Limosilactobacillus reuteri: one gene and its partner. The protein of the gene in region 1 interacts with the protein of each later gene in a pairwise test. Links are inferred from orthologs where the notes say so. Each region holds a gene or a part of one and is shown on either strand. Other genes may lie near its edges.

Evidence for each region.
Region 2: the proteins of topA (region 1) and HHK02_RS08470 interact in binary tests that used the Escherichia coli proteins (3 or more experiments, as listed by UniProt). The link is inferred for Limosilactobacillus reuteri from one-to-one orthologs.

What each region holds. Positions count from the first base shown.
Region 1 is NZ_CP059275.1:127,047-130,380, forward strand. What follows is about bases 85-3,083. They hold topA (type I DNA topoisomerase), read left to right. Parts: upstream 85-523; coding sequence 524-2,644; downstream 2,645-3,083. Other genes in these bases: HHK02_RS00710 (aldose 1-epimerase family protein), read left to right, coding at 85-523; dprA (DNA-processing protein DprA), read left to right, coding at 2,645-3,083. Also shown: more of HHK02_RS00710, read left to right, coding at 1-84; more of dprA, read left to right, coding at 3,084-3,334. UniProt on the Escherichia coli protein: Releases the supercoiling and torsional tension of DNA, which is introduced during the DNA replication and transcription, by transiently cleaving and rejoining one strand of the DNA duplex.
Region 2 is NZ_CP059275.1:1,443,505-1,446,663, reverse strand. Bases 77-2,900 are described here. They hold HHK02_RS08470 (YigZ family protein), read right to left. Parts: upstream 1,901-2,900; coding sequence 1,253-1,900; downstream 77-1,252. Other genes in these bases: HHK02_RS08460 (LysR family transcriptional regulator), read right to left, coding at 2,643-2,900; HHK02_RS08465 (flavodoxin family protein), read right to left, coding at 2,166-2,642; HHK02_RS08475 (DEAD/DEAH box helicase), read right to left, coding at 77-1,252. Also shown: more of HHK02_RS08475, read right to left, coding at 1-76; more of HHK02_RS08460, read right to left, coding at 2,901-3,159.

The DNA of each region.
Region 1 (3,334 bases):
TAAAGTTGAAATTAGCTATGTGGTGAAGAACCCGAGCGGAGATGAAACCTTAATCTATGCCATTGGAGCACATCCTGGTTTTAATATGCCGTTAACTAGTACTGGGGGTTTTGAACAAACAGAATTAAGCGTTAAACCGGCAACAGAATATTCACGGATCGTTTTAGATGGCGCCTATAACGATTCAGCTCATCCACAATTGATTAATATGCAGGATTCATTATCACTTAATCATGATCTTTTTAATAAGGATGCTATTATTTTCAAAACAGATGGCGGCCATTTTACAGCCAAATTAACGGATACTGTTGCTAATCACGGGGTCGTAGTTGATACTTTTAATACAGAATACGTGGGAGTTTGGTCGCAATATCCAAGTACAGCTTCATTTGTATGTGTGGAACCATGGTGGGGAATAGCAGATAATGTCAAGGCTGATGGGCTCCTCCTCCATAAGCAAGGGATGCACCGTCTAGCACCAAATGAAACAGATAATTATCATTTTAGTATTAAGCCATTTTAAATGGCAACCAAAACAACCAAATCAACGGCGAAAAAGACAACTCGTCGCCGTTCAAAAATTAAAAAAAATCTGGTGATCGTGGAGTCACCATCAAAGGCAAAAACAATCGGTAAATTTTTAGGCCGGTCCTATAAGGTTGTGGCTAGTTTAGGTCATATTCGGGACTTGCCAAAAAGCCGGATGGGGGTAGATATTGAAAATGACTACACCCCTGATTACATTTCAATTCGGGGGAAGGGTGATGTAATTAAGGAACTACGGAAGGACGTTAAAAATGCAAAAGCCGTATATCTTGCATCTGACCCGGACCGTGAAGGGGAAGCAATTGCCTGGCACGTTTCAAATATTTTAAAGCTTGACGATGATCAAAAGAACCGGGTTACCTTTAATGAAATTACTAAAGATGCTGTTAAAGAAGCTTTTAAGGAACCCCGAGAGATTAATATGGATCTCGTGGATGCCCAGCAGGCACGACGGGTATTAGATCGATTAGTTGGATATTCAATTAGCCCAATTTTATGGAAGAAAGTCAAAAAGGGCTTAAGTGCTGGTCGTGTTCAATCAGTTGCCCTTTACCTGATTATTCAACGTGAAAATGAAATTAAAAACTTCAAACCAGAGGAATACTGGACAATTGATGCTGATTTCAAGAAGGGCAAAGAAGAATTCAAGGCTAGTTTTTACGGTGAAAATGGTAAGAAGGTTTCCTTGAAGAATAATGATGATGTTCAGGCAGTCCTTTCTAAAATCGATAAAAAGAAAGATTTCGATATTACTAAGGTGACTAAAAAAGAACGTCGGCGGCAACCACAGCCACCATATACGACCTCGACCATGCAACAGGATGCTAATCGTCGTTTGAACTTCCGAACACGAAAGACAATGATGGCAGCACAAATGTTATATGAAGGGATCGACATTAAAGAAGGAGCACCGGTTGGGTTAATTACCTATATGCGGACGGACTCGACTCGGGTAGCGTCAATTGCTAAGCATGAAGCGTCTAACTATATTCATGAAAACTATGGAGCAGAATATGCGGCAATAAAGCCGGTTAAGGGAAAATTACCTGAAGGGGCCCAGGATGCTCACGAAGCTATTCGGCCAACTTCAGTCTATCGGACACCAGCTAAAATGAAGCAATATTTAACCTCCGACCAGTATAAACTTTATAATTTGATTTGGTCGCGGTTTGTGGCTAGTCAAATGACTGCGGAAGTAATTGATACGATGAGCGTTAACCTCCAGCAAAATGGGGTCGATTTCCGTGCAAATGGATCAAAAGTTAAGTTCCCTGGGTTTACGAAAGTATATAAGCGAGGAACTGAAAAAGATAACTTGTTGCCAGAATTAACTGAAGATGACAAGGCAAAAATGATAAAGGACGATCCAGCTCAGCACTTTACCCAGCCACCTGCTCGTTATACAGAAGCGGCTCTTATTAAAACCTTGGAAGGAAATGGCGTCGGTCGGCCATCAACCTATGCGCCAACCCTTGATACGATTCAACGACGGTACTATGTTCGCCTTGTATCACGCCACTTTGAGCCAACTGAATTGGGTGAAATTGTCAACCGAATTATCGAAAAGCAATTCCCTGATATTGTCAATGTCCAATTTACTGCCGATATTGAAGGCAAACTTGATGAGATTGAAGAGGGTAAGCAGAACTGGATTAATGTTGTTGATAAATTCTATCAACCATTCTCAAAAGAAGTTGATGCAGCTGAAGAAGAGGTTGATAAGATTGAGATGAAAGATGAGCTTGCTGGCACAGATTGTGAAATTTGCGGGGCCCCAATGGTTATTAAAATGGGTCGTTATGGTAAGTTCTATGCATGTTCTCGTTTCCCAAATTGTCGGAATACCAAGGCGATTGTAAAAGATACCGGAATTACATGTCCAAAGTGTGGGCAAGGAACGGTTGTTGAACGAAAATCAAAGAAGAACCGAACTTTCTATGGTTGTTCCCGTTATCCAGATTGTGACTTCGTTTCATGGGATAAACCGATTGGACGTAATTGTCCTAAGGATGGGCACTTCCTTGTTGAAAAGAAAGTCAAGGGTGGTAAACAGGTTGTCTGTCCAAATGGAGACTACCAAGAAGAAGTTCAGAAGTAAATGTTACAAGTAAACGATTTTCTATTACGGTTAAGTTTATGTCGCGGAATTGGCTTAGTTTCAAAGTATCGTCTATGGGAGTGTGCTCAACAGGCGCGCTGCTTTAATAATATTGACTATTTGATTGACCATGCAAATGTTAGCTTACGAAGTGCGTCGTCATTGAAAAATAATTGGACAAGTCCAGAGCTTGATCAAGCAGTGGCCTTAAACAGTCAGGAAAAATTTATTACAATTGCGGATCCGTTATACCCGATCACCTTGAAAGAAACGTACTGTCCGCCCTTGGTATTGTTTTATCGTGGTAATCTGAGCTTGCTCCATCAGCCTTCAATTGGTGTTGTTGGCACTAGGCAGATAACTAATTATGGACAGAGCGCTTTACGAGGATTGCTGCCACCAGTAATTAAGCGGCAGATAGTAGTAATCAGTGGTTTAGCTCAAGGAGTAGATGGTTTTAGCCATGAACTGGCGTTAAAACATGGTGGCCTTACTATCGGAGTGATTGGGACGGGTTTAGATCAAGCTTACCCCCGAAGTCACCAAGTCCTTCAAGATGAGGTTGCCAGACAGGGATTAGTAATTTCTGAGTATGGGCGGGGTGAATCACCTGTGGCTTATCACTTCCCAGAAAGGAACCGAATTATTGCAGGTTTAAGCGAAGTGGTTTTGGTTGTCGAGGCAAAGAAA
Region 2 (3,159 bases), 1.3 Mb from region 1 along the record:
GTCGACAATTACAATTGATCCAAAAAATAACCCGCCCAGTTGGTCGACTTTGCGAACGTCCAGCTCGACCAGCAATTTGCACTAATGCGGATGAAGAAAAGACTGGATCATCGGCACCCAAAACATAGACATCAATTTCTGGAAAAGTGACTCCCCGTTCAAGAATAGAAGTCGTAACTAAAAAGTCGTAATCACCATCACGCATTTTTTGGACTTTTTCTAATCGTTCTAGATCACTTGCATGAACAGTAGCAAAGCGGAAAGTTGTAAAAGAATGCCGTAATGCAGCTTCAACCAATGCTAAATCTGCAATATGAGGAACAAATAGCAAAAAGTGATGGCCTTCCTTTAGCGTTTCCTGCAACTGTTGAATAACTTGCGGGGGTAATTGCTGACGTTCTAATCGTCGCCGCCATCCAAAAGCTAGTCTAACTTTTATTTGTGGAAGTAAATGCCCATGATAACGAAGAGGCAAATAATTAACAACTAATCGTTTACTTTTAATTTCTCGCAGCAAAGCATCACCTGGGGTCGCAGTTAAGTAAAGACACCCTCCGTTCTCTTTTATTGCTTGCTTAGTCGCATATAATAACGAAGCATTAGCAGCATACGGAAAGGCATCTACTTCATCAATAATTAAATTATCAAAAGCATGATAGAAACGAAGCAATTGATGGGTTGTGCAAATAGTCAGTTGGGCATAATGATAAGGTAATTCTTGTCGACCATGCAAAAGAGCAATATCACAATTAGCAAAGGCAGCTTTTAAACGGGGAAATAATTCTAAACAAACATCTACTCGTGGAGAAGCTATTCCAATTCTCTCACCACGTTCAATAGCTGCCGCAATACCTGCAAACATCATCTCAGTCTTTCCGGCACCCGTAACTGCCCATAATAATTGTTGGACATGGTCAGCCATTCCCCGGGAAATTTTTTCTGAAGCTTGTTGCTGAAGAGGCGACAATTTCCCTTTCCAGGTTAATACCGGTTCAGTAACCGTAAATTGATTTGGCTCTGGAACATGATAAAATTTATTTAACGTTGAAACGCGTCCAAGATTAATGCAATGCGGACAATAGAACTCGCCTTGTGGCAAAGCGCCCAGCGATTTTGCCGTGACATGATTGCAGCGATAGCATCTGATATTACCAGCGTCAATTCTGATTGTTGGCAGTTCTTGAATTCCTGATTGTTTCACCTCATGACGCGAAGCCAAGACTCGTCTCCCATAATAATTTTCTAGATCCATCTAACCTGAATTTTTTAATACCCGAATTTCGTTAAATCGCTGATCGCCCTCAGTTATTTGAAGCTGGTCGTTAAAACGATTAATGAGCTTCTCTTTGATATCTTTTAAGTCAGTTTCGTTTACATAAATACTTGTTTCAACATTAACCCCGTACTCCTCACTAGCAACCTCAAGATTGTTCTCCTTGAGGTAGTAAAGAAGGAGATCGTGAAGAGCATAGGTAACAGTGATTTTTAGAATTTCTTGCTTGATCCGTTGGACGAGACCAGCCTGGTGGATTGCTTCAGTAGTTGTATTGCTATATGCCCGGATGAGACCACCTGCGCCTAGCTTAATCCCGCCGAAATAACGGGTAACCACTGCTACGACATTGTGGATCTTTGCAAGTTTAAGCGATTCAAGGATCGGAATTCCCGCAGTTCCGCTTGGCTCGCCATTATCACTTTCTCGCTGGATCTGGTCGTTGTCACCAATCATGTATGCAAAACAATTGTGAGTAGCTTTTTTATTAGCTGCTTGAATACTGGCAATAAACTGTTGAGCTTCTTCATCTGAGGAGACACGGGCAATGGAGCAAATAAATCGTGATTTTTTAATTGTTTGCTCATAAGTAGTGTTTTTGGCAATTGTTAAATATGGTTCTGTCATATTTTATTTTTCCTAAATTTCAAGAATAAGTTAGCCACTGGACTCAAATAAATAATACTGACCAATTGATTATTGGTTGATGGAGCTGTGATATCTCTTGGTAGAAGGCCTTACGATAGATATCCATTGACGAATAATTGGAGCAGTACAAGGAATAATTCCGATTAACACGGCCACAAGTAGACCAATGGGACAACTTTTTAAGGCACTAACCCACTAAAACTGTATATTTAAAGGCTACCTATGAAAACTTGACAGATACCTTTTATAATTTTCGTAGCCAAGAAAATAATGATTTTTGGTTAAATGCGGGCGTGCCGTGCGTCAGAATATGATAGCCATCAGTGACATTTAATTTGCCAGCATGATTAATGAAATCTTGCTGATAATTACCTGTTTCACTCCAGCCGGTGCTAAAAGGTGCCACTTCACCGTTAAAGCTCTGCAATTGTTGTAATAAAGATAAGATGGGAGAAGCAACTTTTTCATTCCAAACTGGTCCGCCTATTAAAAGCAAATCATAATAAGCCAAGTTAGGTACGTCCGTCACTAACTTGGGTAAATCATGATTTTTACGTTGCTGTTGATAAATTCTTCCTGTTTCCTGCATATCAAGCGGAAAGACATTAGCAGCAACTTTAACCCGAACAATATCAGCACTCGTTGCTTCATGAATTTGGCCAGCTAACTTAGCCGTGTTGCCAAATTGTGAATAGTATAAAATCAATGCTTGCCTTGCCATTTAGGATTCTTGAATTTCTTCATTAACAAATTGTAAAAATTTCTTGATAGCTGGTGAAAGGACGGTATTCTTACGCCAAGCTAGGACATCCCCAGTCGATTTATTAGGGGGAAGCGGGACAAAAGCTAAGTCTGGATCATGAAAATTATCGTAGACTCCTTTAACCGTTAAGACATAGTAATTGCTGTTTCTTAATAGTGCAATGGTATTTCCTGGCAAGCTAGTAGTTGCACGAACATTTAACCGCGTTTGGTTAAGTTTTAAAATATCGCTAACTTCATCCCGAACAATGCTACGATGAGGAAGGATTAAGGGAAGCTTGTAAAGATCTTTTTTTGTGACAGTTGAATGCTTGGCAATAGGTGCATCTTTAAGCATTATCAGTCCCCATTTTTCACGAACGGGTAATTCGAGGAAGTTATACTTAGCGGCTTCAACCGGTTCTAATAAGCACACAAGATCATCCAATCCTTCATCTAATTGGCGTCGAAGGACATCACCATCACCGTCAGATAAA